DNA from 3 places in the Tepidimonas sp. HKU78 genome. Region 2 is predicted to be linked to each of the others. Evidence: predicted binding sites of a transcription regulator. Region 2 holds the regulator's gene; each other region holds the start of a gene.
The links. Region 2 encodes FNR, which switches genes on or off when oxygen is low (the NO sensors DNR and NnrR bind a similar motif). Its sites were predicted from a motif close to TTGATNNNNATCAA; they were not measured.

Region 1: ACPYIS_RS07035 (DUF3149 domain-containing protein) is a predicted target of FNR. The motif match lies at 1,310-1,323, and genes of this name have one in related genera.
Region 3: clpB (ATP-dependent chaperone ClpB) is a predicted target of FNR. The motif match lies at 4,426-4,439, and genes of this name have one in related genera.

Annotation. Positions count from the first base shown of each region.
Region 1 is NZ_CP187547.1:1,390,933-1,401,225, reverse strand. Features, by position in the region: gene pdxA (4-hydroxythreonine-4-phosphate dehydrogenase PdxA) at 1-232, opposite strand, end outside; gene ACPYIS_RS07040 (Nif3-like dinuclear metal center hexameric protein) at 232-1,035, opposite strand; gene ACPYIS_RS07035 (DUF3149 domain-containing protein) at 1,099-1,245, opposite strand; gene ACPYIS_RS07030 (S1C family serine protease) at 1,375-2,514, shown strand; gene tatC (twin-arginine translocase subunit TatC) at 2,511-3,302, opposite strand; gene tatB (Sec-independent protein translocase protein TatB) at 3,306-3,797, opposite strand; gene tatA (Sec-independent protein translocase subunit TatA) at 3,814-4,053, opposite strand; gene ACPYIS_RS07010 (histidine triad nucleotide-binding protein) at 4,190-4,549, opposite strand; gene ACPYIS_RS07005 (DUF4870 family protein) at 4,580-4,942, opposite strand; gene ACPYIS_RS07000 (phosphoribosyl-ATP diphosphatase) at 4,935-5,339, opposite strand; gene hisI (phosphoribosyl-AMP cyclohydrolase) at 5,340-5,738, opposite strand; gene hisF (imidazole glycerol phosphate synthase subunit HisF) at 5,780-6,580, opposite strand; gene hisA (1-(5-phosphoribosyl)-5-[(5-phosphoribosylamino)methylideneamino]imidazole-4-carboxamide isomerase) at 6,597-7,337, opposite strand; gene hisH (imidazole glycerol phosphate synthase subunit HisH) at 7,361-8,053, opposite strand; gene hisB (imidazoleglycerol-phosphate dehydratase HisB) at 8,101-8,718, opposite strand; gene hisC (histidinol-phosphate transaminase) at 8,715-9,812, opposite strand; gene hisD (histidinol dehydrogenase) at 9,809-10,293, opposite strand, start outside.
Region 2 is NZ_CP187547.1:1,521,453-1,531,745, forward strand. Features, by position in the region: gene ccoN (cytochrome-c oxidase, cbb3-type subunit I) at 1-171, shown strand, start outside; gene ccoO (cytochrome-c oxidase, cbb3-type subunit II) at 191-886, shown strand; gene ACPYIS_RS07660 (cbb3-type cytochrome oxidase subunit 3) at 899-1,036, shown strand; gene ccoP (cytochrome-c oxidase, cbb3-type subunit III) at 1,059-1,964, shown strand; gene ccoG (cytochrome c oxidase accessory protein CcoG) at 2,050-3,468, shown strand; gene ACPYIS_RS07675 (nitrogen fixation protein FixH) at 3,535-3,828, shown strand; gene ACPYIS_RS07680 (hypothetical protein) at 3,864-4,187, shown strand; gene fnr (fumarate/nitrate reduction transcriptional regulator Fnr) at 4,162-4,884, opposite strand; gene hemN (oxygen-independent coproporphyrinogen III oxidase) at 5,095-6,489, shown strand; gene ACPYIS_RS07695 (sulfite exporter TauE/SafE family protein) at 6,533-7,204, shown strand; gene ACPYIS_RS07700 (DMT family transporter) at 7,173-8,129, opposite strand; gene nadB (L-aspartate oxidase) at 8,126-9,745, opposite strand; gene ACPYIS_RS07710 (segregation and condensation protein A) at 9,782-10,293, opposite strand, start outside.
Region 3 is NZ_CP187547.1:2,213,965-2,224,257, reverse strand. Features, by position in the region: gene glp (gephyrin-like molybdotransferase Glp) at 1-956, shown strand, start outside; gene ACPYIS_RS10940 (bifunctional diguanylate cyclase/phosphodiesterase) at 985-3,612, shown strand; gene ACPYIS_RS10935 (MoaD/ThiS family protein) at 3,665-3,916, shown strand; gene ACPYIS_RS10930 (molybdenum cofactor biosynthesis protein MoaE) at 3,921-4,403, shown strand; gene clpB (ATP-dependent chaperone ClpB) at 4,506-7,109, shown strand; gene ACPYIS_RS10920 (glycosyltransferase family 2 protein) at 7,191-8,216, shown strand; gene ACPYIS_RS10915 (lysylphosphatidylglycerol synthase transmembrane domain-containing protein) at 8,213-9,232, shown strand; gene ACPYIS_RS10910 (peptidylprolyl isomerase) at 9,272-10,054, opposite strand; gene ACPYIS_RS10905 (BolA family protein) at 10,112-10,293, opposite strand, start outside.

The DNA of each region.
Region 1 (10,293 bases), 130 kb from region 2:
GGTGCGCGTCGGCGGGCCCGTCGAGCACGGCGATGGGCAATGCGCCACCGGTGACTTGCACCGCGCGCCGCATGACCGCTACGTCGCCCACGACCACGCAGCGCGGCGACCACTCGGGGCGGCGGCGAAAGACCTCGGCGACGATCTCCGGGCCGATGCCGGCTGCGTCACCCATGGTGATCGCGAGCGGGAGGGTGCCTGCCACGGGCGGCATCGGGAGCGAGTCGGTCATCAGGCGGGATTGTCGATGTCGATGAAGCGGTGCTCGATGCCGAACTGCGCGGCCACGTGTGCCGCGAGCGCGGGGGCCCCGTAGCGCTCGGTGGCGTGGTGGCCGCAGGCCAAGAATGCCACCCCGCACTCGCGTGCCAAGTGCGCCTGCGGTTCCGAGATTTCACCCGTCAGAAAGGCGTCGGCACCCGCGGCGATGGCAGCCTCGAAATAGCCCTGCGCCCCACCGCTGCACCAGGCCACACGCCGGATCGGCCGCCCATCACCCGGCACGCAGACCACGGCGCGCCCCAGCACCCGCTGCACGTGGTCGGCCAGCGCCTGGGCGTGCGAGCCCTCCCACGCACCCAAAAACCCGAGCTGCTGCTCGCCAAAGCGCTGCCAGCCGCCTTCGTCGGGCACGAAGCCCAGGCGGCGCCCGAGTTGGGCGTTGTTGCCCAGCTCGGCGTGGGCGTCCAACGGCAGGTGGTAGGCGTAGAGGTTGATGTCGTGTACCAGCAACCGCTGCAGGCGCGCTTTCATCCAGCCGGTGACGGTGCCGCGCTGGCCGCGCCAGAACAGCCCGTGGTGCACAACGATGGCATCGGCACCCGCCTCGACCGCGGCCTCGATCAGCGCCAGGCTTGCGGTGACGCCGCTGACCAAGCGGCGGATGCGGGGCTTGCCCTCGACCTGCAGGCCGTTGGGGCCGTAGTCCTGAAAGCGCGTGGGCTCCAGCAGCGCATCGAACGCTGCCAGCAGCTCCTCGCGCGGCGCGCCGTCCGCTGGCGTCAACGCGTCGGTGACCGTGTTTCGATCAGACATGCCCGCATTGTCGCATCGCGGACGGCCCCGGCCCCGGACGGACCGCTGGCGCCACGCCGGGCGTCAGGACTTGCGCGCGGCTTGCTCCGACTCGGCGATCTTGCGCGCGAAGAATCGGTAGAACCACACCCCCATGACGATCACGAAGGCAATCACCCCGGCGCTCATGAGCCCATAGTCGGTCGAAAAAAGGTCCACAATCGCTTTCATGTTCGGCTCCTGCGTCGTTCGACAAACGCGACCTCCATTGAAGCGGTGCGCGCCCGCCGACGCATTGACCCATATCAACCCCGCTGCAAACAGGGGTATGAAACTTGCCTGCACCGGCCCGAGGAACCCATGAAACGCCACTGGCTGCTCTTTTCGCAAACCGTCACCGTGCTGCTGGCGGTGTGGTTCGTCGTCGCGACGCTCAAGCCGCACTGGCTCGCGCAGCGGCCCTCGCTGGCCAGCGTGGTGCCGGTATTCCAGATCGAAGGCGACCAACGCAGCCCCACCATCGCCAGCGCCAGCCTGAGCGCGGCCGCCCGCGCCGCGGCACCGGCCGTGGTCAGCATCAGCACCAGCAAGGCGGTGCGCCACCCGCACGCGCAGGAGCCGTGGTTTCGCTTCTTTTTTGGCGACCGACCCGAATTCGAGCCACAGACGGGGTTGGGCTCGGGCGTCATCGTCAGCCCAGCGGGCTACATCCTGACCAACAACCACGTGATCGAAGAGGCCGACGAGATACTGGTGCAGCTCAGCGACGGTCGGCAAGCGCCGGCGCAGGTCATCGGCACCGACCCCGAGACCGACTTGGCGGTGCTGCGCATCGCGCTGGACGATCTGCCCGTGATCGTGCTGGGGCGCTCGGAGTTGCTGGAAGTGGGCGACCGGGTGTTGGCGATCGGCAATCCGTTCGGTGTCGGACAGACCGTGACGGCGGGCATCGTCAGCGCACTGGGCCGCAGCCAACTCGGCATCAACACGTTCGAGAACTTCATCCAGACCGATGCCGCCATCAACCCGGGCAACTCAGGCGGCGCGTTGGTCGATGCCGAGGGGCATTTGGTGGGCATCAACACCGCGATCTACTCGCGCTCGGGCGGCTCGATGGGTATCGGGTTCGCCATCCCGATCGCCACCGCGCGCGAGGTGATGGAAGCGATCGTGCGTGATGGCGCGGTCACGCGCGGCTGGATCGGTGTGGAGCCGCAAGAGCTGACCCCAGAACTGGCCGACCACCTGGGCCTGCCAGGCGCGCAGGGCGTGGTGGTGGCGGGCGTGCTGCAAGACGGGCCGGCGGCGCAAGCCGGCATCCGCCCCGGCGACGTCATCAGCCGCGTGGGCGACACGCCCGTGCGCGACGTTGCCGGCCTGCTGGCGGCGGTGGCGGCACGCCAACCGGGAGTGGCCACCGAGGTCGAGGTGCTGCGGCGCGAAGGCCGCCGCACGCTGACGGTGATTCCGGCGCGCCGTCCGCCCCCTTCTGCCCGCTAGCGACTGTCTGCAGCGGCGGACTCGTCCTCGGCGGGCTTGGTTTTGACGAACCAGCGCGCTCCCCAGATGCCGAGCTCGTAGAGCAGGCACATGGGGACGGCCAGGGCCAGCTGCGAGATCACGTCCGGCGGCGTGACGATGGCGGCGATCACGAACGCGATGACGATGAAATAGCCCCGAAACGCCTTCAACTTGTCGATGGTGACCATGTCGAAGCGCACCATCAGCATCACCACCACCGGCACCTGAAAGGCCAGGCCGAACGCCAGGTACAGCGACAGAATGGCCTCGACGTAGGAGGCGATGTCGGGTGTGGCGTTGACGCTGGCGGGCGTGAAGCCCTGGATGAAGGCAAACATCTTGTCGAGCACGAAAAACTGCACGAACGCGATGCCGAGATAGGCCAACGCGCTACCGCTGATGATGAGCGGCAGGGCAAAGCGCTTTTCGTGGCTATACAGCCCCGGGGCGACGAAGGCCCAGATCTGATAGATGACCCACGGCAGCGCCAGCAGCAGGCCCGCCATCATCAGCACCTTCAGGGGCACGAAAAACGGCGTGAACACCCCCACCGCGATCAGCTTGGCGTCCGGTGGCATGTGGGCACGGATGGGCACGGCGATCAGATCGATCAGGCCGCTGGGGCCGGGCCAGATGGCCAGCAGCGCCATCGCCACCCCCACGCCATAGAGGGCATAGAGAATTCGGTCGCGCAATTCCATCAGGTGCGCGACGAAGGGCTGCTCGGTGCCGGCAAGCTCGTCGGCGGGCTCTTTGGAATCGGCCATGGCTCAGCGCGGGGGAATCTTGGGGCGGTAACGCGCCACCCGGGCCGCACCGGACAACGCCCGCGTGCGAACACCGGCACGAGCCTTGTACCACTGGGGGACGGCCTGGCGCTTGAGGCGGAAGTTTTTCTTCGGCCGGCGGTATTGGGGATAGACGGGGCTGCCGATCGAGGACGAGTCGGCCAACGAATCCGATGACGACGTGCCACCCAGCCCGGCGGTCACCTCGGCCCAGTCGCGCTCGAAGTCGCTGGCGGTGGCGCTGACTTGCGACTCCACCTCGCGCGCGGTCTTCTCGACCGTCTCCTTCATGCGCTTGAGCTCTTCGAGCTCGATGGTGCGGTTGACTTCGGCCTTGACGTCGGCGACGTAGCGCTGCGCCTTGCCCAGCAGCGCACCCACCGTGCGGGCCACGCGCGGCAGCTTCTCGGGGCCGATGACGACGAGCGCCACGACACCGATGAGGGCGAGCTTGGAGATGCCGAGGTCGATCATGCGGGAGTGGCCGCGATCACGACTTGGTCTTGGCGTCGACGTCGATGGTGGTCTTCTCGGCCGCCTTGTCCTGGCCGACCTGTGCCGTGGCGGTGGCGGCCGCGTCGGGGGCCGAACCCCCATCCTTCAGGCCATCCTTGAAACCCTTGACGGCGCTGCCGAGATCCGAGCCGATGTTCTTGAGCTTCTTGGTGCCAAACACCAGCACCACGATCAGCAGCACGACCAGCCAGTGCCAAATGGAAAAACTGCCCATGGTTCACTCCAATGACGGGGCTTGCGCCCCATAATGCCTTCGATCCGGTGCGGCCTCCGAGGGTTCACCGCACCGCCAATAGCGCCTGCCGTGATTGTGCCCGAAAGCGCGGCCGTGCGACGAAGACCGGCGGGGCTCACCCCTTGCGCCAGGGCCTCGGCCCGCCGATGACGTGCACATGCAGGTGATGCACCTCTTGCCCGCCGTGCTCGCCGGTGTTGCACACGATGCGAAACCCCCCTTTTGGATACGGCTCGCAGCCCTGCTCCAGCGCCAAGCGCGGGGCCAGCACCATCAGGCGGCCCATGAGGCGCTCGTGCTCGGGCGTGAGCTGCGCCATCGACGGGATGTGCGCCTTGGGCACGATGAGAAAGTGCACCGGCGCCCAAGGGTGGATGTCGTGAAAGGCGGTCAGCTCGTCGTCCTCGTACACCTTGCGGCTGGGGATCTGGCCGGTGACGATCTTGCAAAAGATGCAGTTCGGGTCGTGCGACATGGTCGGTGACATCGTAAGGATGCGGGCGCCTCAAACGGGCATGGGCTTGCGGTCGTTCCAGTACAACAGGCCCTTGACGAGCCGGTACAGCGACCAGATGGCCGCCGCGATCAAAATGACCGCTCCCACGCCGATGAACAGGGTGATGAAGCCGAGCACCGCCCACAACAGGCTCCACCAGAAGGTGCGGATCTGCCAGGTGAAGTGACTCTCGTAGAGGGTGCCGACGACGTCCTCGCGCTTGACGTAGTTGATGATGATGCCGATGAGCGCGGTGACCGCCAAAAACCACGACGCGGCATACAGCAGATACACCGCCAGCGTCAGGCGGCGCAGGCTCTCGAGCTGCTGCGGCGTCGTGGCACGAACGTCGATGATGCGGGGATCATCCATGGGCCGCTCCGGGGTGGGCCGCCTCGCGCTCGCGCGCCTTGCGCAGCGCTTTTTCGTCCAGGCCCGACAAACCCTCGCGGCGCGCGAGTTCGGCCACCACGTCGGCGGGCCCGAGGCCGAAGTGCGCCAGCACGATCAGGCTGTGGAACCACAGGTCGGCCACCTCGCCCACGAGCGCCTGGGCGCTGCCGGCGCCATGCTGCAGGTCCTTGGCGGCCATCACCACTTCGCCCGCTTCTTCCGTGATTTTTTTCAGAAAGGCGTCTGGCCCCTGGTGCAGCAGGCGCGCGACATAGCTGCGCTGCGGGTCGCCGCCAGCGGCGGGCTTGCGGCTGTCGATGACAGCGGCCAGGCGCAGCAGGGTGTCCAGCGGCGGGGCGGTGTCGGTCATGGCCATTCAGCGGTAGATGGTCTCAGGGTCTTTGAGCACGGGGTCGACCGCCTGCCACGCACCCTGCGCCGTATCCAGCCGCTGATAAAAGCAGCTGTGCCGCCCCGTGTGGCAGGCGATGCCCGGGGTGTGGCCGGTTTGCGTGACTTTGAGCAGCACGACGTCGTGGTCACAATCCAAGCGAATCTCGTGCACGCGTTGCACGTGCCCGGACTCCTCGCCTTTGTACCAAAGCCGGCCGCGCGAGCGGCTGTAGTAGACCGCGCGGCCCAGCTCGGCGGTCTTTTGCAGCGCCTCGCGGTTCATCCACGCCACCATCAGCACGTCACCGCTGTCGCGCTCTTGCGCGACCACCGGCACCAGCCCTTGCGCATCCCAGCGCACGTCGTCCAGCCACGTCGTCATGGGTCTAGCGTAGCACGTCCGTCAAGGGGATGGCGGCGGCGTCAGCGCCGCACCGGGATGCCCGCTTCGGCCATGCGCTGCTTGGCCTGGGCGATCGTGTAGGTGCCGTAATGGAAAATGCTGGCCGCAAGCACCGCGTCCGCGCCGCCCTGCTGGATGCCCTCGACCAGGTGCTCCAGGGTGCCGACGCCGCCAGAGGCGATCACAGGGATGTCCACCGCGTCGCTGACGGCACGGGTGAGCGCCAGGTCGAAGCCCGCTTGCGTGCCGTCGCGGTCCATGCTGGTGAGCAGGATTTCGCCCGCGCCCAGAGTGGCCATCTGGCGCGCCCAGGCCACGGCGTCCAGCCCGACGTTTTTGCGGCCGCCGTGCGAATACACGTCCCACCCGGGACCGATGGGCTGGCCGTCGGGGCCGGGCCGCGCCTCATCGGCGGGAGTGCGGCGCTTGGCGTCGATGGCCACCACGATGCACTGCGATCCGTACTTGCCCGAGGCGTCACGGATGACCTGGGGGTTGGCGATGGCCGCGGAATTGAAGCTGACCTTGTCCGCCCCGGCGTTGAGCAGGCGGCGCACATCCTCCACCGTGCGCACGCCACCGCCCACCGTCAGCGGGATGAACACCTGCGAGGCCACCGCTTCGATGATGGGCAGGATCAGGTCGCGCCCGTCGCTGGTGGCGGTGATATCCAGAAATGTGAGTTCGTCGGCGCCTTGGTCGTTGTAGCGCGCGGCGATCTCGACCGGGTCGCCGGCGTCGCGCAGTTGCACGAAGTTGACGCCCTTGACGACACGGCCACCCGTGACGTCCAGACAGGGGATGATGCGCTTGGCCAGCATGGCGTCGGGGCGGCCGTCAGGCGCCCAGTTCGTCGACCAGCCGCACCGCGGCGGCAAAGTCTAGCTCGCCGCTGTAGATGGCGCGGCCACAGATCACGCCCTCCACGCCCTCGGACTCGACCTCGCACAGTCGGCAGATGTCGTCCAGCCCCGACAGGCCGCCCGAGGCGATGACCGGGATGGACAGCGCCTGCGCCAGCCGCACGGTGGCTTCGACGTTGATGCCGGTGAGCATGCCGTCACGGCCGATATCGGTGTAGACGATGGCCTCGACGCCGTAGTCCTCGAACTTGCGCGCCAGATCGACGACCTCGTGGCCGGTGAGCTTGCTCCAGCCGTCGGTGGCCACCTTGCCGTCCCGCGCGTCGAGCCCGACGATGATGTGTCCGCCGAAGGCGCTGCAGGCATCCTGTAAAAAGCCGGGATTCTTGACGGCGGCGGTGCCGATGATGACGTAGCGCAGGCCGGCGTCCAAGTAGCGCTCGATGGTGTCGAGGTCGCGGATGCCACCGCCCAGCTGCACGTCGATGTCGTCGCCGACTTCGCGCAAGATGCTGCGCACGGCGGCTTCGTTGCGGGGCTTGCCCGCGAAGGCGCCGTTCAAGTCCACCAAGTGCAAGCGGGTGGCGCCCTGCTCGACCCAGTGGCGCGCCATGGCGGCGGGGTCGTCGCTAAAGATGGTGGACTGCTCCATGTCGCCTTGCTTGAGGCGCACGCACTGGCCGTCTTTCAGGTCGATGGCGGGGATCAGCAGCATGGCTTTCGGGCGGGGTTGAGGGTTCAGGGATTCCAGTGCAGGAAATTGCGGTACAGGGCCAGCCCTTGGGCGGCGCTCTTTTCTGGGTGGAACTGGGTAGCGAACAGGTTGTCGCGCGCGATGGCGCTGGCAAAGCGCACGCCATACTCGGTCACGCCCACCGCGTGGGCGGGATGCGCCGGGTGCGCATGGTAGCTGTGCACGAAGTAGAAGTAGCTGCCGTCCGGGATGCCCGCCCACAGCGGATGGGCCGGTGGCTGCTCGCTCGCGCCATGCTCGAAGCCGTACCAGACACGGTTCCAGCCCATCTGCGGCACTTTGTAGCGGCTGCCGTCGGGCTGGCGCTGGCCCTGCAGGCGAAAACGCACCACCTCGCCCGCGATCAAGCCCAGGCCGGGGGTGTCGCCTTCCTCGGAATGGTCGAGCAGCATTTGCATGCCGACGCACACACCGAACAGCGGTTTGGTGGCCGCCGCGTGCAGCACCGCCTCGCGCAGGCCGCTGCGCTCGAGCTCGGCCATGCAATCGGGCATGGCCCCTTGCCCGGGCAACACCACGCGGTGGGCGTCGCGCACCACCTGCGGGCTGGCCGTCACGACGACGTCGACCCGATCGCTGGCCCGCGCCGCGTGCATGACCGCCTGCGCCACCGAGCGCAGGTTGCCCATGCCGTAATCGACGACCGCGACCGTCTCGCGCCTGATCGGGGTATACATCGTGCTCGTGGAAGCTGCGTTCGCCTCGTGACCGGTGACGGTGGCGCTCACAAACTGCCCTTGGTCGAGGGCACGGCGTCCCCCAGGCGGGCATCGCGCTCCAGCGCGGCGCGCAGCGCGCGCGCAAACGCCTTGAAGATCGTCTCGCACTGGTGGTGTGCGTTGACGCCCTTGAGGTTGTCGATGTGCAGCGTCACGCCCGCGTGGTTGACGAAGCCCTGGAAAAATTCGGTCACGAGCTGGGTGTCGAACTGCCCGATCATGCCGGCGGTGAAGCGCACGTCCATGTGCAGCCCAGGCCGGCCAGAAAAGTCCACCACCACGCGCGACAGGGCTTCGTCCAACGGCACGTAGGCGTGCCCATAGCGGCGGATGCCGCGCTTGTCACCAACCGCGCGCGCCAGCGCCTGCCCGAAGGTGATGCCGACATCCTCCACCGTGTGGTGGCCATCGATGTGCAGGTCTCCGCGGCACTCGATCTCCAGATCGATCAGCCCGTGGCGGGCGATCTGATCCAGCATGTGATCGAAAAACCCGATGCCGGTGTCGAGCCGGGCCTGCCCCGTGCCGTCGAGGTCGACGCGCACGCGGATGCGGGTTTCGGCCGTGACGCGCTGCACTTCCGCGGTGCGCGGGGTGACGCTGGGAGCGGGTAAGGTGGTCATAGCGAGGGAGGCAGCGCCGCCAGCAGCGCGTCGTTTTCGGCGGGGGTGCCGACGGTCAGCCGCAGGCAGTTGGCCAGCAACGGGTGCATTGTAGAAACATTCTTGACCAAGACGCCACGCGCGCGCAAGCCTGCAAAGGCACGCGCGGCGTCGGGCACGCGCACCAGAATCATGTTCGCCTCGCTGGGATAGGGCCGCACGCCCGGCAGCGCGGCCAGTGCCCCTTGCAGGCGTTCGCGCTCGGCGCGGATGGTGGCCGCCTGCGCGGCGTACACGTCGGCGTGCTCCAGCGCAAACAGCGCGCACTCGGCGTTGAGGGCGCTCACGTTGTAGGGCGGCCGCACTTTGTCGATTTGGGCGATGAGGGGCGCCGCGCCGATCAGGTAGCCCAGCCGAGCGCCCGCCAGCCCGAATTTGGACAGGGTGCGCATGACGAGCACGTGCGCGTGCGCGTCGGGGTCAGCGCGCCATTCGTCCAGCCAGGTGTGGCTGGCAAAGGGTTGGTACGCCTCGTCCACCACCACCAGGCCGCCTGCCGCGCCGACGGCGGTGATGACGCGCCGCATCACCGCCGGATCCCAGCGGTTGGCGGTGGGGTTGTTGGGATACGCCAAATAGGTGATTGCCGGCCGCACGCGCGCGATCGCCTCGACCATGGCCGCCTCGTCAAGCGCGAAGTCGGGTGTGAGCGGCACGCCGTGGAAGGCCAGGCCCTGTAGCTGCGCGCTCATGGCGTACATGACGAAGCCGGGCACCGGCGCCACGATGGCGGCCCCGGGCCGATCGCACGCCAGGGCCAACAAGGCGATCAATTCGTCCGAGCCATTGCCCAGCATGAGCGCCGCACCCGCGGGCAGGTCGACGTGCGCGGCCAGCGCGCGCTTGAGGTCGTCGATGCGCGGCCCCGGATAACGGTGCACGGGCACGCGGCCCAGGCGCTCACCGAGTGCGCGCTGCAGCGGCTCGGACAGCGCGAAGGGGTTTTCCATCGCGTCCAGCTTGATGAGGCCCACGGCATCCTGGATCGCGTAGGCGTGCATGCCCTGCACGTCGTCTCGGATGCGCTGCAGGGCGGCGTCGAGCCGCGCGCTCATGCATCGCCCTCCGAGCACAGGCGCAGCTCGGCCGCGCGCGCGTGCGCAGTCAAGCCTTCGCCATGCGCCAGCACCGCCGCGATGCGGCCCAGCGTCTGCGCGCCGTCGGCACTGACTTCGATGAGGCTCGTGCGCTTCTGGAAGTCGTACACCCCGAGCGGGCTGGAAAAACGCGCCGTGCCGCTGGTGGGCAGCACGTGGTTGGGGCCGGCGCAGTAGTCGCCCAAGCTCTCGCTGGTGTAGGCACCCAGAAAGATCGCGCCCGCGTGCCGCAATAGCGGCTCCCAGCGCTGCGGCTCGCGGCTGGCGATCTCCAGGTGCTCCGGGGCAATGCGGTTGCTGATTGCGCACGCCTCGGCCATGTCGCGCGTGCGAATGAGCGCGCCACGGCCGTTGAGGCTCTTGGCGATGATGTCGGCGCGCGGCATGGTGGGCAACAGGCGGTCGATGGCTGCCTGCACCGCGTCCAGATAGGCCCCAT
Region 2 (10,293 bases):
CTGACCTACACCTTCGTCGAGTCCGTCAAGGCCAGCTATCCGTTCTATGTGATCCGCTTGCTGGGTGGCGTGCTGTACCTGGCTGGCATGTTCGTGATGGCGTGGAACGTCTGGAAGACCGCCACGCAGGGCAAGATCGAGCCCGTGGCCATCCCCGCCCCGGCTCACTGATGGAGGAAAGGGAAACACCATGGCTGCACAAGACCACAAGCCCAGCGGTCACGAGCGCATCGAGACCAACAATTTCCTCATGATCGTCCTCATCACGCTGGTGGTATCGGTCGGGGGGTTGGTAGAGATCGTCCCGCTGTTTTTCCAGCACTCGACCACCAAGCCGATCGAGGGCGTCAAGCCCTACCCGGCGCTGCAACTGGCCGGGCGCGACATCTACGTGCGCGAGGGTTGCTATGTCTGCCATTCGCAGATGGTGCGTCCGTTCCATGCCGAGACGCTGCGCTATGGCCCGTACTCGGTCGCGGGTGAGTTCGTCTACGACCACCCGTTCCAGTGGGGCTCCAAGCGTACGGGTCCGGATCTGGCGCGCGTGGGCGGCCGCTACTCGGACGAGTGGCACCGGGTGCACCTGATCAACCCGCGCGACTTGGTGCCCGAGTCCAACATGCCCGCCTACCCGTGGCTGGAGCGCCGCACGGTGGACGCCGAGTCGCTGCCCGCCAAGATGCAGGCGCTGCGCAAGCTGGGCGTGCCCTACACGGATGAAGAGATCGCCAAGGCGGTCGAGGAGGTGCAGGGTAAGACCGAAATGGAGGCGCTGATTGCGTACCTGCAGGGATTGGGCACCGCGCGCTCGTGGGACAAGCTGGCCAAGCCCCAGGCAGCGCAGGCGGCACAGGCCGATGCGCCCAGCACCGTGACCCAGCAATGACGGAGGCCGACCATGGACGTCAATGACCTGCGCGTCATCGTCACGGTGCTGAGCCTCGTGACTTTCGTCGGCATCTGGGCATGGGCCTGGTCCAAGAAAAACCGGGCCCGGTTCGAGGAAGCGGCACGGCTGCCGTTCCAGGACGAGTGAGCCCTGACAGGAGAGCATCATCATGAGCGATTTCATCAGCGATTTCTGGCATCTCTTCGTGGCCGGGGTCACCCTCGTCAGCATCTTGGCGTGCGCCTTCTTCCTATGGGCGAGCGGCAAGACGCGGGTGATCGCCGCGGCCGACAACACCACCGGGCACGTCTGGGACGGCGACCTGCGCGAGATGAACAACCCCTTGCCGCGGTGGTGGGTGTACCTGTTCATCATCACGGTCGTGTTTGCGTTGGCCTATGGACTGCTGTACCCCATGTTCGGCAAGTCGCAGGGCCAGCTAGGGTGGTCGTCCCATGGTCAGTGGGAAGTGGAGCGCAACAAGGCGCTGGCAGCGGTGGAGCCGCTGTACGCCAAGTTTCGCGGCATGGACCCGAAGGACTTGGCCAAAGACCAGCAGGCCATGGCCGTGGGGGAGCGCCTGTACATGAACTACTGCGCGCAGTGCCACGGTTCGGATGCCCGCGGCAGCAAGGGCTTCCCCAACCTGACGGATGCCGACTGGCTGGGCGGTGACGGTAGCCCCGAGTACATCCACAAGACAATCGTCGAGGGCCGGCAGGGCATCATGCCGCCGATGGCTGCCGCCGTCGGCACGGCTGAGGATGTCCGCAACCTCGCTCACTACGTGTTGAGCCTCTCAGGTAGCCCACACGACAGCGTTCGTGCTTCGCAGGGGGCGGCCAAGTGGGGCGCGTGCGCGGCCTGCCATGGCGCGGACGGCAAAGGCATGCATGCCACCGGCGCGCCCAACCTGACCGATCAGATCTGGTTGCACGGTTGGGGGGAGGAGGCGATCGTCCGCGCGATCGAGAAGGGTATCAACAACGTGATGCCGGCGCAAAACGCGCTACTGACGCCGGACCAGATCCACGTGCTGACGGGCTACGTCTGGAAGCTGTCGAACGCGAACTGAGGTTTGTTCAAAGTCAAACCCTTGGGCATCCGGTCGGGGTACCATACTCCGACCGGTTTTTGTTTCGCCGGCACGAGGTGACTCCATGAACACGGCCGCCAACATTCCCAGCTCTGCCTCCACCGACGAAGCGGTGGAGATTTCCCTGTACGCTGCGCGCAAAAAGCTCTACCCGCGTTCGGTGACGGGTACGTTCGCTCGTTGGCGTTGGGTCTTCGTCTGGCTGACGCAGCTCGTCTTCTATGGGTTGCCCTGGCTGCAATGGGGGCAGCGGCAGGCGGTGCTGTTCGATCTGGAGGCGCGCCGGTTCTACATTTTCGGGCTCGTGCTGTATCCGCAGGATTTCATCTACCTGACGGGTATTTTGGTGGTGTCGGCGCTGTCGCTGTTCCTGTTTACCGCCATCGCCGGCCGGCTGTGGTGCGGTTACGCGTGTCCGCAGACGGTGTACACCGAGATTTACCTGTGGATGGAAAAGCTCTTCGAGGGTGACCGTTCGGCGCGCATGCGACTGGACCAAGAGCCCTGGAGCCTGCGTAAGCTGGCACGCAAGGGCGGCAAACAGATCGCATGGATTGTGTTCGGTCTCTGGACCGGGTTTACGTTTGCGGGTTATTTCACGCCCATCCGTGAGTTGGGCGCTGCCGTCCTCGAGTGGAACCTGGGTCCGTGGCAGACCTTCTGGATTTTCTTCTACGGTTTTGCCACTTACGGCAACGCGGGCTACATGCGCGAGCAGGTCTGCAAATACATGTGCCCGTATGCGCGCTTCCAGAGCGCCATGTTCGACAAGGACACGATGATCGTGACCTACGACGCCGAGCGCGGCGAGCCGCGCGGCGCGCGCAAGAAGTCGGCTGACCCGAAGGCGTTGGGATTAGGTGACTGCATTGACTGCACACTGTGCGTGCAGGTGTGCCCCACCGGCATCGACATCCGCAATGGTCTGCAGTACGAGTGCATCGGTTGCGGTGCCTGCGCCGACGTCTGCGACGAGGTGATGGAGAAGATGGGCTATCCCAAGGGGCTGGTCAAGTACTCGACCCAAAACGGCATGGCCAACCACTGGAGCCGCGCCCAGATGATCCGCCGGGCGTTTCGTCCGCGCGTCTTGATCTACAGTGCCATTTTGCTCACCATCGTGGCGGCGCTCGGTGTCAGTCTGTGGATGCGGGTACCGCTCAAGGTCGACGTCATCCGGGACCGTGGCGCGCTGGCCCGCATGGTCGAGATGGGCCGGATCGAAAACGTCTACCGCGTGCAGTTCATGAACGCGTCCGAGTCCGAGCGCGAGCTGCAGGTGGCGGTCGAGGGCTTGCCGGGGGTGACGCTCGCGTCGGATCCCGTCGTACATCTGCTGCCCACCGAGGTGCGCTCGGTGCCGGTACGTGTGCAGGTTCCCCCGGGGTTGCAGCCCGGCTCTCACCCCATCGTTATGACTTTCCGCACCGCCGACGGCTCGATCGCCATGCGCGAGAAAACCACCTTCCTGATACCCCGATGACCCCCCAGGGTATTCGGGTTGATCCGTATCCCAAAGTACTCGCCAAAGGCCTACACTATGTCCACCATGTCTGGTACGCCCTCCGCGTCATCCGCCCCTTCCCGACCCTGGTACCGCGAGCCCATGGTCTGGATGGTCATCGGTGGCCCCTTGGTGGTCGTGATCGCGTCCATCGTGACGGTCACGATCGCCGTGCGCAATCCAGACCCCGTGCTGCCGCGCGAGGCGATGCCGGCGCCGGTCGCGGTCGCGCCGGAGCGCATGACGCCGGAGGAGCGCCTGCAGGCCGAAAAAGCGGTGCTGCCTGCCAACCAGGCGCGTAACCACGTCGTGTCCCCGACGTTGCCTAAAGACGATTGAGGCGGCGCGGGGCAACAACAAAGAGGAGACTGTCGATGCTGGCCCAACGCGTGATGTGGATTGCTTGGCCCGCTTTTTTGATGGCGGCTGTGATCGAAATGGTGGTGTTCGCCTTCGTCGATCCCCACGATCTGCACTGGGCGGGCGAATCGCTCGGTTGGTCGCGGCAGGCGGTCTACACGGTCGCGTTCTTCATTTTTTGGGCGCTGACCATGGCGTCGAGCGCGCTTACCACGCTGTTGTCGCTGTCGCCGTGGGAAATCAACCGCTGCCCGGTGCCGCCAGATCAGCGCCCGGCTGACTGCGCGCGCAACGCGCCGCTCAACTCCCCGCTTAATTCTCCTCGCGGCTCTGGTTGACAATGGCCGCGAGCGCGTCCGGGTCGAGGATGCGAACGTAGCGCTGCTTGACTTCGATGATGCCCTCGTCCTGAAAGCGCGAAAACGTACGACTGACCGTCTCGAGCTTCATTCCCAGGTAGCTGCCGATTTCCTCGCGCGTCATGCGCAACACCATCTCGGTGCGTGAAAAGCCGCGCGAATGCAGGCGCTGCACGAGGTTGAGCAAAAAAGCCGCCAGTCGTTCTTCGGCGCGCATGCTGCCCAGCAATAGCATGACGCCTTGATCGCGTACGATCTCGCGGCTCATGATGCGGTGTACGTGGTGCTGCAGCGTGCTGAACTCGCGCGAGAGCTGCTCGAGCTTGTCGAATGGCAGCACGCACACCTCGGCGTCTTCGAGCGCCACGGCCGAGCACGAGTGCTTGTCCTGCACGATGCCATCGAGCCCCAGGATTTCGCCCGCCATTTGAAACCCGGTGACCTGATCGCGGCCGTCCGCCGTCGTGACCACGGTCTTGAAAAATCCGGATCGTACCGCGTACAGCGACGTGAAGCCGTCGCCCGCGGCAAACAGGGTCCCGCCCCGCCGCACCCGGCGACGCGTGCTGATCAGGTTGTCGAGCTGCTCCATCTCGTCCGGCTTGAGGCCGACCGGGATGCAGAGCTCGCGCAGGTTGCAGCTGGAGCAGGCGACCTTGATGCTGTGCAGATCCATGAGGCGATGGGGGCCGGTGTGAGGCAGAGGTGGGTGAAACGAGGCGCAGACTCGCCATGAACGATATGCGCCCGATCATAACAACCCGATGCGCGTGCCGCCCCGTGCGGTGGGCCCATGCCCTGCAGGGTTTTGGGGAACGTCGCTCCCGCAGGGGGTTTGACTCACGTCAACCCACGCAAGGCTACGCTGGTGCACAGTTCGTCGCCTATGGAGCTGCCCGCCGTGAAACACGTCATCGACGAAGATCTGCTGCGCCGGTTCGACATTCCGGGCCCGCGCTACACGTCCTACCCGACGGCGGACCGGTTTGTCGAAGCGTTTACCGAGCGTGACTACGTGCAAGCCCTGCAACAGCGGCGAGCGGGGTCGCTGGCGCTGCCGCTGTCGGTGTATGTACACATCCCGTTTTGCGAGTCGCTGTGCTACTACTGCGCATGCAACAAGGTGGTGACCAAGCACCACGAACGCGCGGCGGAGTACCTGCGCTACCTGTCGCGCGAGCTGGAATTGCAGACCGAACACGTCGGGCGCGGGCACCGCGTGACGCAGCTGCACCTTGGGGGGGGCACGCCGACCTTCCTCAGCGACGCGGAGTTGTCCGACCTGATGGCGATGATCCGGCGCCACTTCGAACTCGTCCCTGGGGGCGAGTATTCGATCGAGGTCGACCCCCGCACGGTGACCGCGCAGCGCTTGGCCCATCTGCACCAACTGGGGTTCAACCGCCTGAGTTTTGGCGTGCAGGACTTCGATGGCGCGGTGCAGCGGGCGGTGCACCGGATTCAGCCGGCCGAGCAGGTGTTCGCCCTCGTGGCCGCGGCGCGCGAGATCGGCTTTGAGTCGGTCAACGTCGACCTCATTTACGGACTGCCTCAGCAGACCCCAGAGTCGTTTCGGCGCACGCTCGAGCTCGTCGAGCGCCTGCGGCCGGATCGCATCGCGCTCTACGCTTATGCGCATCTGCCGGCGCGCTTCAAGCCGCAGCGGCGCATCCACGCGGCGGAGTTGCCCAGTCCGGCGGACAAGTTGGCCATGTTGTCGCTGTCGCTCGACCATCTGAGTGCCGTGGGTTATGTGTACGTGGGCATGGACCATTTTGCGTTGCCCAACGATGCGCTGGCGGTGGCCAAGCGGCAGGGGCGGCTGCGCCGCAACTTTCAGGGCTACAGCACGCAGCCCGATTGCGACCTGATCGCGCTGGGGGTATCGGCCATTGGCCGCATCGGCGCCACCTACAGCCAAAATGCCAAGACGCTGGAGGAGTACTACGACGCGCTCGACCAAGGGCGGCTGCCCATCGTGCGCGGGCTGGCGCTGACGCGCGAGGATCTGTTGCGCCGCAGTGTGATCATGGCCATCATGTGCCAGGGGTTGGTCGATTTCGAGTCGATCAATCTGGCGCACCTGATCGATTTTCGCCAGCACTTCGCGCGCGAGCTGGAGCAGCTGCGCGCGTTCGAGCGCGATGGGCTGGTACGCATCGGCGATGCCCACATCGAAGTGACGCCCACGGGCTGGTATTTGGTGCGCGCCGTCGCCATGGTGTTCGACCGCTACTTGCAGGTCGATCAAGACCGGGCGCGGTTTTCCAAGATCATTTGAGGTGCTACCGGCAGGCCCAGCCGCGGGCTGTTAGCATCGTGCCATGCTGACCTCGATGACGCTGTCGGCCCTGGTGATGGGGCTGGTCGGCGGCCCGCACTGCGTGACCATGTGTGGTGCCGCCTGCGCGGGTATTGCCCGTGCCGCTGGCCCGCACCCGCAGCGGGCGCTGTGGACGTGGCAGTTCAGCCGGCTGGCCGGCTATGCGCTGCTGGGGGCGTTGGCGGGCGGCACGGTACAGGGCATGGGCTGGCTGGGGCAGCAGACCGCGGTGCTGCGGCCGGTGTGGACCATGATGCACGTGGCGGCGTTCGTGCTCGGGCTGGTGCTGCTGTGGCAGGCGCGGCAGCCGGCCTTTCTGGATGGCTGGGCGCAGGCCGTCTGGCGGCGGGTGCGCCCGGTCATGGCCCGCTTGGGCGCGCGCGCGCCCGTGGCGCTCGGGCTCGGCTGGGCGTTGATGCCCTGTGGGCTGCTCTACTCGGCGCTGCTGGTGGCGTCGTTGTCGGCGTCGGCGTTATCGGGCGCTGCCATCATGGCCGCGTTTGCCATCGGGACCATGGTGTCGCTGGCGGCAGGGCCGTGGCTGTTGCTGCGGCTGGCGCAGGCGCGCTCCGGTGGCTGGGGCATCCGCTTGGCCGGGTTGGCGCTGGCGGCCACGTCCGGCTGGGCGTTGTGGATGGGCATCACCCAGCCGACGGGTCTGTGGTGCGCGTAGGCGTGCGCCCGGGCAGGGTCGCCACCACCAGCCCCACCAGCGCCACGCCAAACGCCAGCCACTGCAGCGGCGTTAGCCGCTCGCCCATGAACAGCACACCGATCGTGGCCGCGCTGACGGGCAGCATCACGGTGAATACGCCAGCCCGGGCGGCGGGTACGTGGCGCAGGCCCGTCATCCACAGCCACACCGTCCAGACGCTGGCGGCCAGGCCATAAAATAGCAGCAGCGCCCACAGGCCCAGCGACAGCAGCGCCCAGCCGTCGAAGCGCAGCGCGGCCCACAGGCCCAGCGGCGTCATGAGCGCCAGGCCCCACAGGTTGATGATCGCCGCGATGCGCCGCGCGCCCAGTTGACCGGTCAGCCGCTTGCCGATGACGACGTAGGCGGCCTCACACACGACAGCGGCAAAGACCAGCGCGTTGCCCCACAGTGGCAGCGGCACGCCCAGCCACATGCCGTGCGCCGCGGCGGCGCCGGGGGCGGCCTTGTCGAGCGAAAACAGCCCGATGCCGACGGCCGCCAAGACCACCGCGGTACCGGATCGCATGTCCAGCCGCTCGCGCAGGAAGAGCGCCGACTGCAGCGCGACCACGGCGGGAATGGCCGCCATGATGACGCCAGCGGCGCTGGCCGTGGTCAGGCTGACGCCAAACAGCATGCACAGCGAAAACAAAAAATTGCCCAGCAGGGCCTGTAGGAAGAGCAGCCCGTGCGTGTGCCGGTCGAGCGCCGGCTCCGACGCCGGTTTGCGCAGCCAGTGCACCATGGCGGCCGCGCCGATCAGGTAGCGCAGCCACGCCAGCAGGAACACCGGCAGCGCCGCCACCAGCGGTTTGGACAGGGCCACGTAGCTGCCCACCAGTGCCATGCTGGCCGCCAGCGACCCGTAGGCCAGCCATGGGGTAGCAGGGCGGGCGCTCATCGGGCGTCGGGCGTGAGGAGGGTGGGTCGCGCCTGCGGCAGGGTGTAGGGGTAGTCGCGGCTATAGTGCAGGCCGCGGCTTTCCTTGCGCAGCTGGGCGCAGCGCACGATCAGGTCGGCCACTTGCACCAGGTTGCGCAGCTCCAGCAAGTCGCGGCTGACGTGAAAGCGCGCATAAAACTCCTGGATTTCGGCCTGCAGCAGGGCGATGCGGTGCGCGGCGCGCTCCAGCCGCTTGTCGGTACGCACGATGCCCACGTAGTCCCACATGAAGCGGCGCAGCTCGTCCCAGTTGTGGCTGATGACGACTTGCTCGTCGGCGTCGATGACGCGGCTGTCGTCCCACGGCCGCACGGGCGCTGTGGGGATGCGCGCTTGCGCCGCCATGTCACGCGCGGCGGCGCGGGCAAACACCAGGCATTCCAGCAGCGAATTGCTGGCCAGCCGGTTGGCGCCGTGCAGCCCGGTGTAGCTGGCCTCGCCCACACAGTACAGGCCGGGCAGGTCGGTGCGGCCGCGCAGGTCGGTCACCACCCCGCCGCAGGTGTAGTGGGCAGCAGGCACCACCGGGATGGGCTCACGCGTGATGTCGATGCCCAGCTCGGCGCAGCGTTGGAGGATGTTGGGAAAATGCTCGTGCAAAAACGCCGCGGGCTGGTGCGAGATGTCGAGATAGACGCACGGGATGCCGTGCTTTTTCATCTCGAAGTCGATGGCGCGTGCCACGATGTCGCGCGGTGCCAGCTCGGCGCGCGGGTCGTGGTCGGGCATGAAGCGGTGGCTGCCCAGGTGGGGGGGCAGCTTGAGGATGCCGCCTTCACCGCGCACGGCTTCGCTGATCAGAAAGCTCTTGGCCTTGGGGTGGTACAGGCAGGTGGGGTGGAACTGGATGAACTCCATGTTGGCTACCCGGCAGCCCGCTCGCCAGGCGGCGGCGATGCCGTCTCCCGTGGCCGTGTCCGGGTTGGAGGTGTAGAGATACACCTTGCCTGCGCCCCCCGTGCACAGCACCGTGTGCGGGGCGGCAAAGACCTCGATGGTGTCGGTGGCCTCGTCCAGCACATACGCGCCCAGCACCCGCCGCGGCAGTTCGCGGCGCGCGGCGTGGCGGTCGCTCAGGATCAGGTCGACCAGCGCGTGGGTTTCGAACACGTCAATGTGACGGGCGGCACGCACCCGCTCGATGAGTGTTTGCTGGATGGCCGCGCCGGTCGCGTCCGCCGCGTGCACGATGCGGCGCGCGCTGTGGCCACCCTCGCGCGTCAGGTGCAGGCCGTCGCCTTCGGCCGTGAAGGGCGTGCCCAACTCGCGCAACCAGGCGATCGCCTCGGGTGCGTGCTCGACCGTGAAGCGCGTGGCGGCCGGATCGCACAGGCCGGCACCCGCGATCATCGTGTCTTGGATGTGCTGCTCGAAGCTGTCGTCGTCGGCCAGCACGGCGGCGATCCCCCCCTGGGCCCAGCCGCTGGAGCCGTCTGCGATGGAGCGTTTGGTGACGATGGCCACGCGCCAGTCGCTGGGCAGCAGCAGGGCCGTGGCCAGTCCGGCCAGACCGCTGCCGATGATGAGCACGTCGTAGTCGCGTGGTGGGGCCGGGTTCGGGGTGGAATCGGTCATGGTGGCGGCGTGGTCAAGCGGTATGGGCGTGTCCGGTCAAGAGGGCACGTAGGCCAAGCGGACGTAGATGGGGGCGTAGGCCTCGGCCTGCGTCAGCTCGATCAGGTGTTCCTTGGCCAGCTCGAGCATGGCAACGAAGGTGACCACGGCCACCGCCACACCGCGCGCGGGGTCGAACAGCTCGGTGAACTCGACGAAGCGGCGCCCCTGCAGCGCGCGCAGCACCGCGCTCATCGACTCGCGTACCGACAGCGTCTCGCGCGTGATGGTGTGCCGCTGCGCGAGTCGGGCCCGGCGCAGGATATCACGCCAGGCCGCCCGCAGGTCGTCCACGCACACCTCGGGCCAGCGCGGGGTGAGCGACTGCTCGATGTGCACCTGCGCGCGCCAGAAATCGCGCCCGAGTTGCGGCAGCGCCTCGAGCTGGCGCGCGGCCAGCTTGATTTGCTCGTACTCCAGCAGTCGGCGCACGAGTTCCGCGCGCGGGTCCTCGGGCTCCGTGCCGTCGGCGCTGGGCGTCGGGGGCAGCAGCATGCGCGACTTGATCT
Region 3 (10,293 bases), 690 kb from region 2:
TGATGCAAGAGGACGCCGCGCCGGCGGAGGCGCCGCCCGATGCGGATGCCGCACTGGCGCCCCATGGCTGGGTGCGCTTGACCGTGGTGCCCGTGCCGGGCCAGTGGGTGCGCCGCCGCGGCGAAGATGTGCACGTCGGTGCCGTCGTGCTGCCCGCGGGCCGGCGCCTGCGCCCGGCCGATCTGGGCTTGGTCGCCTCCATCGGGGTGGCCGAGCTGACCGTGCGGCGTCGGTTGCGCGTGGCCCTGGCCGCCACGGGCGATGAGCTGATCCGCCCGGGGGAGCGGCCGCCCGAGGGCCTGCCACCGGGGGCGATTTTCGAGTCGAACCGCTATTTTCTGGAGCCGCTGCTGCAGCGCCTGGGCTGCGACGTGACCGTGCTGTCGCGCATTCCCGATGATCGCGAGGCGACGCGCTCGGCTTTGGCCAGCGCCGCGCTCGCGCACGACGTGATCGTGACCACGGGCGGTGTCTCCGTGGGCGAGGAAGACCACGTCAAACCCGTGGTGCAGGCGCTGGGTGGCCTGGACTTATGGCAGATTGCCATGAAGCCCGGCAAGCCGTTTGCACAGGGTTGGATCGATCGTGCGCCGCTGGGTGACCAAGGGCGCTGCCATGTGTTGGGCCTGCCGGGCAATCCGGTCTCCAGCTTCGTGACCTTTCTGCTGCTCGCGCGGGCGTTTTTGCTGCGGCTGTCAGGGGTCGACGTGGCGCCCGCGTTGCCACCGGCGCTGCCGCTGGTGGCGCATTTCGACGTGCCGCACCCCGACAAACGGCGCGAGTTTTTGCGCGTGCGCCGCAACGCGCAGGGCGGTTTAGACCTGTTTCCCAATCAAAACTCGTCCGTGCTGACCTCCATGGTCTGGGCCGATGGTCTGGTGGATAAACCTGCCGGGGCAGTCATACGGCGTGGAGACGTGGTGGCCTATCTGCCGCTGGCGGAGTGGTGGGACTGAGCGGCGGATCGAACGTTCAGGAGTGCGCATGACCTCCCCGCTCGCCACTGCCCGAACGTCGAAGATGGCCGCAGAGCGGGTCGGGTTCCGCTCGCTGTTGCGTCGCCGTCTGATTGGCGGCGCGCTGGCGCTGATCGTCGCGATGGCGCTGTTGGTGGCAGTGGGCGTCATCGCACCGATGGCGCAACAGGCGGCCCGGGCGTCGTTCGACTCGGTGGCCCGTGAGACAGATGCCCGGCTGCGAGCCAACCTTGGCTCGACCCAGGCTGCGTTGCAGGTGTTTGGTCACGGGCTGCAGGCATTACCACCATCGGCGGATAGTCCGACGAGCTTCGTCGAGCGGGCGCGTCTGGCCATGGCCGCCATGCCGTTGGTCACCTCGGTGGTGGCAGGCAATGGCGCGGGCCAAGGCTGGTTGCTGCTGTGGCGGCCCGAGCAGCGCGAGTGGCTCGTGCGCATCACGGACCGCACCCGTTGGGGGGACGAACAGCGCTTTCTGTCGTTCGACGCGCAGTGGCGCCCGTTGCGGGAATGGCGCGAGCAGCTGCCCTACGATCCACGGACGCGGCCTTGGTATCGGTTGGCCCAGGAAAAACCGGGCGAGCCACGCTGGACCACGCCATACGTGCTGTTTACCACGCGCGAGCCGGGGGTAACGGTCACCCTGGGTTGGCACGATGCCGACGGATTGCCGTGGGCCGTGGGGTTCGATCTGCGCGCCAATGAGATCGACGCCTTGGCCAAGACGTTGACCCCTAGTGCCCACGGCCTGACGCTGGTCGCCGACGCCAGCGGGCACGTGCTGGGACAGTCGTTTGCCCCATTGACGCTGACGCCAACGCCAGAGGGCAGCTGGCGCTTGCCGCGCCTCGACGAGGTCGGCCAACCGTTGCTGCGGCAGGCCATAGAGCAGGGAGGGCAGGTGCTCGACGGGAGCCGCTGGGCGATGCCGGGCCTTCACTGGTTGGTGGTGCAGCACACCATCGTGTTGGGCGAGCTGCCACTGACCCTGTGGATGGCGGCCCCATGGTGGGACTTCGTGCCAGGGCTGACCGTTTGGCTGGCGGCCTTGGTGGGGTTTGGCATCGCGGTGTCCCTCGCGGCGGCGTGGATCGCCCGCCGCGCTGCTCGTCAGTTGGCCGAGCCCTTGGAGTATTTGGCGCAGGCCGCGCAGGCGGTGGGCCAGCTGTCGCTGGCACAGCCGATCCGTACCGACTGGCGCACCCGTGAGGTCCACGCGCTGGCTCGGGCCATGAACGAATCACGGCGTCGGCTGCGCATCTACCAACGCCGCTTGCAGCGCCGCGAAGCGCAGCTGCGCCGCGAGGTGTTGGCGCTGACGGCGGCCGAACAGCGCTTGCTGCATGTCGGCCTACACGATCCGCTGACCGATCTGCCCAACCGCCGTTTGCTCCTCGAGCGCATCGAGCATGCACTGGCGCGCGCCGATCGTCACCGGTCGATGACGGCGGTGCTATACGTCGATCTGGACCACTTCAAGGAAATCAACGACGAGTGGGGGCATGAGGCCGGCGACGCGCTATTGGTCGAGGTGGCGCAACGCTTGCGTGCGCAAGTGCGCGGTGGCGACACCGTGGCACGGCTGGGGGGAGACGAGTTTGTCCTCGTGCTGGAGGATGTGACGGCCGACATTGCCGCCGAACGCGCCCACGCGGTGCTGGTGGCGCTGCAAAATCCGATCGACTTGGGCGGGCGGGTCTGCCACATCTCGGCCAGCATTGGTATCGCCCTGGCACCGCGTGATGGGCTGGACGCCGTGACGCTGTTGCGCCATGCGGACGAGGCGATGTACCGCGCCAAAACAGGGGGACGCGGTCGCGTGGTCGCGTACGAGGCGGGATTCAGCCACGCCACACACGAGGCGCGCGCCATGCGCGAAGCGTTGGCACAGGCGATCGCCGAGCGCACCATCGAGCTGTGGTGGCAGCCCCAGGTGGATTTGCAGGACGGCCGCATCGTGGCTGCCGAGGGTTTGCTGCGCTGGCAGCATCCCCAGTGGGGCTGGGTGTCGCCTTCGACCTTCATTCCCTTGGCAGAGGATGGCGGACTGATGGAGCGCCTGGGTTTGCTGGTGCTGGATCTGGCACTGGAGCACGGGCAGCGCCTGGACGCGGCCGGCTGGACGCTCGGCCGGCTGGCGGTCAACGTCTCACCCCGTCAGCTCCAGGTGGAACGGTTCGTGGACGAGGTGTTGTCGCGCCTGACGCGCAGCGGTTGGCCTGCCCACCGGCTGGAGCTGGAAATCACCGAGAGTGTGCTGCTCGACAGCGAACCGGCGCGGGACCGCCTGCGCGTGCTGGAGGCGCGCGGGGTGCGATTGGCGGTGGACGACTTTGGCACTGGCTATGCCTCGATGGCGTATCTGCGTGCCCTGCCGCTGGACACGATCAAGATCGACGGCAGCTTCGTGCGCGACATCGGGACGTCCGCGCAGGCCGACGCGCTCGTCGAGTCGCTCATCCAGCTCGGGCGTGCGGTCGGTTTGGAGCTCGTGGCGGAGGGGGTCGAGACGGTGGCCCAGCGCGATTTTCTGGCCGAGCGCGGCGTGCGGCGTGCGCAGGGATACCTGTGGGCGCCGGCATGCCCGTTGTCGGCCTGGCTCGCCGTGCCCGCGGGCCAAATGCCCAAGCTATGATCGTGGTCACGAGCACCGCATAGGTACCCTGACCCTCATTCAACGACCGTCCATGAAGATCCAACTGCGCTACTTTGCCGCCATCCGCGAGGCCGTGGGCACTGCCGCCGAGGTGCTGGACACCGACGCATCCCACGTCGGCGCGTTGCGCGACGCGCTGATTGCGCGCGGTGGCGTCTGGGCCGAGGCATTGGGCCGCGGGCGCGCCGTGCGCGTGTCGGTCGATCAGGTCATGGCGGACGAGGGTACGCCGCTGCACGATGGCGCCGAAGTGGCCTTCTTCCCGCCCGTCACTGGAGGATAGGCCCATGGCACTCGCGCACCGTTTTATCGCCATCCAGAGCGAGGACTTCGACCTGGCGCGTGAGGTGACCGCCCTGCGCGCCGGCCAGCCGACCGTGGGCGCGGTGTGCGCCTTCGTGGGCACGGTGCGTGATCGCAACGACGGGGCCTCGGTGGCCACCATGGAGCTGGAGCATTACCCGGGTATGACCGAGCGCGCCATCGACGCCATGATCGATGAGGCGGCACGGCGCTTCGACATACTGGGTGTGCGCGTCATCCACCGCGTGGGGGCGCTGCAGCCGCAGGACCAAATCGTGCTGGTGGCCGTGGCCTCGGCGCATCGCGGCCAGGCATTCCAGGCGTGCGAGTTTTTGATGGACTACCTCAAGACCCAGGCGCCGTTCTGGAAAAAAGAGCACACCCCACAGGGGGCGCGTTGGGTCGATGCGCGCGTCAGCGACGACGCGGCGCTGGCGCGCTGGGGCATTGCCGCGCGCAACGCCTGAGTGCCCGTCACGTGGCGCGTTTTTGATGGCGATCAAGGCCGCGGCCTTGAAAACGCGGCACAACCCCCCACATGGAAGCACAGTCGAATCACGGAGCTTTCCATGTCCATCGAAAAATTCACCCGTTCGTTTCAAGAGGCCTTGTCCGACGCGCAATCGCTCGCGCTGGGCAAGGATCATGCGTACATCGAGCCGGCGCACGTGGCGCTGACCCTGCTGCAGCAAGACACCTCGCGCGGCTTGCTCACGCGTGCCGGGGTCAACATCGGGGCGCTGCGCAAGGCGGCCGAAGACGCCGTCAACCGCCTGCCCCAGGTGCAGGGCCAGGAGCAAGTCCAGGCCAGCCGCGATTTGGTGTCCGTGCTGCAGGCGATGGAAAAAGAGGCCATCAAGCGCGGTGACCAGTTCATCGCTAGCGAGTTGTTCTGGCTGGCGCTGGCCGATGCCAAGACGTCGCTGGCCGATGCCGCGCGGCAGGCGGGCCTGCAGCGCAAGTCCCTAGAGGCGGCGATCGAAGCCGTGCGAGGAGGAGAAAAAGTGACCAACCCCGAAGCCGAAAACCAGCGCGAGGCGCTGAAAAAATACACCCTCGACCTGACCGAACGCGCCCGTCAGGGCAAGCTGGACCCCGTCATCGGGCGCGACGACGAAATTCGCCGCACCATCCAGATCCTGCAGCGGCGCAGCAAGAACAACCCGGTGCTCATCGGTGAGCCCGGTGTGGGCAAAACCGCCATCGTCGAGGGGCTGGCGCAGCGCATCGTCAACGGCGAGGTGCCCGAGACGCTCAAGGACAAGCGCGTGCTGGCGCTGGACATGGCGGGACTGCTGGCCGGCGCCAAATACCGCGGCGAGTTCGAGGAGCGCCTCAAGGCGGTGCTCAAAGAGATCGCGGCCGAGGAAGGGCGCATCATCCTCTTCATCGACGAGATCCACACCATGGTGGGCGCGGGCAAGGCCGAAGGCGCCATGGACGCGGGCAACATGCTCAAGCCGGCGCTGGCGCGCGGCGAGCTGCACTGCATCGGCGCCACCACGCTGGATGAGTACCGCAAGTACATCGAAAAGGACGCGGCGCTCGAGCGGCGCTTCCAGAAGGTGCTGGTCGACGAGCCCAGCGTCGAGGCCACGATCGCCATCCTGCGCGGTCTGCAAGAGAAGTACGAGCTGCACCACGGGGTGGAGATCACCGACCCGGCCATCGTTGCCGCAGCCGAGCTGTCGCACCGCTACATCACGGACCGCTTCCTGCCAGACAAGGCCATCGACCTCATCGACGAGGCCGCGGCCCGCATCAAGATGGAGATCGACTCCAAACCCGAGGTGATGGACCGGCTGGAGCGGCGCCTGATCCAGCTCAAGATCGAGCGCGAGGCGGTGCGCAAGGAGACCGACGAGGCCTCGCGCAAGCGGCTGGAGCTGATCGAGGAGGAGATCGCGCGGCTGGAGCGCGAGTACGCCGATCTGGAGGAGGTCTGGAAGGCCGAGAAGGCGCAGGTGCAGGGCTCGGCGCAGATCAAGGAGGAGATTGACCGCATCCGCTTCCAGATCGAGGAGCTCAAGCGCAAGGGTGACTTCAACAAGGTCGCCGAGCTGCAGTACGGCCGCCTGCCGGAGCTGGAGCGCCGGCTGCAGGAGGCGCAGGCGCGCGAGGCCGGCAAGGACGGCGCCAAGGGCTTCAAACTGCTGCGCACGCAGGTCGGCGCGGAGGAGATCGCCGAGGTGGTCTCGCGCGCCACCGGCATCCCGGTCAGCAAGCTGATGCAGGGCGAGCGCGACAAGCTGCTGCAGATGGAGGCGCGGCTGCACGAGCGCGTGGTCGGCCAGGACGAGGCGATCGCCGCCGTCTCCAATGCCATCCGCCGCGCCCGCGCGGGCCTGAGCGACCCGAACCGGCCGCTGGGCAGCTTCCTGTTCCTCGGTCCGACGGGGGTCGGCAAGACCGAGCTGTGCAAGGCGCTGGCGGCCTTCCTGTTCGACAGCGAGCAGCACATGATCCGCATCGACATGAGCGAATTCATGGAGAAGCACTCGGTGAGCCGCCTGATTGGCGCGCCGCCGGGCTATGTCGGCTACGAGGAGGGCGGCTACCTGACCGAGGCGGTGCGGCGCAAGCCCTACAGCGTCGTGCTGCTCGACGAGGTCGAGAAGGCGCACCCGGACGTGTTCAACGTGCTGCTGCAGGTGCTGGACGACGGGCGGCTGACCGACGGCCAGGGCCGCACGGTGGACTTCAAGAACACCGTCATCGTGATGACCTCCAACATCGGTTCGCAGCGCATCCAGCAGCTGGCGCAGCGGGGCCACGACATGGAGGACATCAAGGACGCGGTGTGGGAGGAGCTCAAGGCGCACTTCCGCCCCGAATTCCTCAACCGCATCGACGAGACGGTGGTGTTCCATCCGCTCGGCAGCGAGCACATCAAGAACATCGCCCGCATCCAGCTGCGCACGCTGCAGGAGCGGCTGGCCAAGCTCGACCTGACGCTGACGTTCACCGACGCGGCGCTGGAGGAGCTGGCCAAGGTCGGCTACGACCCGGTGTTCGGCGCGCGGCCGCTGAAGCGCGCGATCCAGCAGCGCATCGAGAACCCGCTGTCCAAGCTGATCCTCGAAGGGCGCTTCCCCCCCAAGAGCGAGATCCCGGTGGACGTGGATCCGGTGCGCGCGCCGGGGCAGTTCCTCTTCGGGCGCACGGTGCACTAAAAAGCGTCACGGGCGCTGACTACAATGCCAGCCGGGTAGGGCGGATCAGCCGCCTGCCCGGCTTTTTCGTGCCCCATCACCATGACGCCAGCTCCCACCAGCGCTCCCACCCGCCCTGCGCCTCGCGCCGAGGCAGCCCCAGACATCTCGGTCGTCATCCCGGTCTATCACGAAGAGGACAACCTACGTGAGCTGGTGGCGCGGGTGGGCGAGGCGCTCGGGCCCACACGCTGGACCTTCGAGCTGATCTGCGTGGATGACGGCTCGCGTGACGCCAGCCCCGCCATCCTGGCCGAACTGGCGGCGACGACGCCGTGGCTGCACCCGGTCATCCTGGCGCGCAACTACGGTCAATCGACGGCGTTGCAGGCCGGCTTCGAGCGCGCGCGGGGCCGCTACATCGTCACGCTGGACGGGGATTTGCAAAACGACCCGCTGGACATTCCCGCGCTCATCGAGCGGTTGGAGTCCGATCCGTCGGTGGACATGATCTCGGGCTGGCGCCAGCAGCGCCAGGACAAGGCGTTGTCGCGCCGCCTGCCTTCGGTGCTGGCCAACCGGCTGATTTCCTGGGCCACGGGGGTGCGTCTGCACGACTACGGTTGCGCGCTCAAGGCGTATCGGCGCGAGATCATCGAGCGCATCCGGCTCTACGGCGAGTTGCACCGCTTCATCCCATCGCTGGCGCGCGAAGCCGGCGCGCGCATCGTGGAAGTGCCGGTGCGCCACCACGCGCGCACGCGCGGGCAGTCCAAGTATGGCATCGATCGCACCTTCCGCGTCATTCTGGACCTGGTGTTGATCGTGTTCTTTTTGCGCTACCGGCAGCGACCTCTGCACGCCTTTGGTGGGCTGGGCCTGTGGCTCATGACGCCCGGGGTGGTGATCCTCGGGTATCTGCTCGCGGTCAAACTGGCAGGCGAGGATATTGGCGGTCGCCCGCTGCTCATCGCCGGGGTGATGCTGGTGCTGATGGGGGCGCAGCTCATCGTGGCGGGCCTGACGGGTGAGTTACTCATCCGCATCTACCACGAGGGGTCGGGCCGTCCCCAGTACCACACCCGGGGGTTGCCGCCCGCTCACCCCGGGACTGCCACGCAGCCATGAGCCTGGGCCCAACCCGGGGCGCGGCTCGCCCGCAGGGGCGGCGCCCATGGCGGCTGGCGGCCGCGCTGGCGCTGCTGGCGGCCGTGCTGTGGTGGGTGGAGCCCGAGCGCGTGTGGGCCGAGTTGCAGCGGGCCGATGGCGGCTGGCTGTTGGCCGGGCTGCTCAGCAGCGCCGCGGCCAACGCGCTGTCGGCCTGGCGCTGGCGTGCGGGGGTACGCTGGCTGGGCTTTGAGGTACCCCTGCGCTGGGCGCTGCCGGTGTACTTTCGGGGCGTGGCGGCCAACGTGGTGTTGCCCGGGGCGGTGCTAGGGGGCGACATGCTGCGCGCCTGGAGCCTGCACCGGCGCGGTGTGCCGGTGCTGGAGGCCGGCGTGTCGGTCGTGCTGGATCGCCTCAGTGGCCTGTGGGGGTTGGGATTGCTGGGGTGCCTGGTGCTCGCCGTGGGCCGCATCAGCGGGCACGGCGATGGGCTGCAAAGGGCGCTGCACGCCTTAGGGTTGTCGGGCTTTTTGCCGGTGGTGGTTGTCGTGGCGGCCGCGCTGGCCGTGGCCATGGCGCTGTCACCGTATGTGGTGTTGCGTGTCAGTGCCAGCCATGGCATGTACTGGGCGCAGCTGCAGCGGCCCGCGTGGCGCTGGTGGCGGCAACTCGCCACACATGCGCCGGCGCGTCACTGGGGGCAGCAGCTCGTGGGTTCTTTGGCCGTGCAGGCCGCCAGTGTCACCACGCTGTTTGCAGGGCTGCATGCGGTGGGCGCGCCCCTGCCGTGGGCGGGTGTGGCGCTGGCCGCGGTGCCGATCTTCGTACTGGCCACACTACCGGTGAGCTTTGGTGGCTGGGGTACGCGCGAGGCCGCCGCCGTCGCGGTGCTGGTGCCACTGGGGATCGACGCACCGGCGGCCGTTGCGGCTTCGGTGCTCTACGGGCTGGCGCCCGTCACCCAAGCGCCGCTGGCACTGCTGCCGAGCAGCGCTGGGGACGGGGACGCCGACGCAGCGGCAGACGGCCGGCGTTGAGCCCGCGGCGGACTCCCGGGTGCCCGCCCGGCCGATCGCTTACTGGATCTTGGCTTTCTTGCGCAGCTCTTCTTGGAACTGCGCGAGTTTTTGCTGCTGCAGCTGCTGCTCGATCTGAGGTTTGACGTCCTCGAACGGGGGTACTTGCGCGGCTCTCACGTCATCGACGCGGATGATGTGCCAGCCGAACTGGGTCTGCACCGGCTCGCGGGTCGTCTCGCCCTTGCCCAACTTGGCCATCGCCTGACCAAACTCCGGCACGAACGCATCGGGCGTTGCCCAGTCCAGATCACCACCGCGCTTGGCCGACCCCGGGTCCTTGGAGCGTTTGGCCGCCAGGTCCTCGAACTTGGCGCCCTTGGCCAGCTCGGCGAGCACCGCTTCAGCCGCTTCCTTGCTCTCGACCAAGATGTGGCGGACGCGGTACTCCTGCCCCATGGCTTGGGCAATGCGGTCATACTCGGCGCGCAGCTCCGCTTCGGTGACGGGATGGCGGCGTTGCTGGTCGGCAAACAGCTCGCGGATCAGGATGGTCTGGGTGGCCAGTTCGAGCTGGGCCTTGACCTCCGGCGACGCGCGCAGGCCGCGCCGCTCGGCTTCTTGCACGAAGATCTCACGCAGGATGGCCTCTTCGCGCAACTGTTGGCGCACGTTGTCGTCGATGGGGCGTCCCGAGCGGGCGACCTGCTGCTCGAGCGCCTTGAGGCGGGCCGAGGGGACGGGCTTGCCGTTGACGATGGCGAGATTTTGGGCGTGCGCTGGCAGGACCAGGCCAGCCGCCAGACACGCGGCGACGGCCACGCGCGACAACAGGATATTCATGGGAGGGATGTGTCCGAAAAAACCGAGGGGAAAGACGTTGCGTGTCGCCGGCTACCGTTACTCGTGCAGCACCTCGATGGCCAGCGCGTGCAAGCCGGCGTCGAACGCCGGTTGCAGTGCATCATACACAAGTCGGTGGGCGGTGACGCGGCTGCGGCCCTCCAGCGCCGGCGCGGCGATGCGTACGCGAAAGTGCGTGCCTTGTCCCCGACCATTCGCGCCCGCATGCCCGGCGTGGG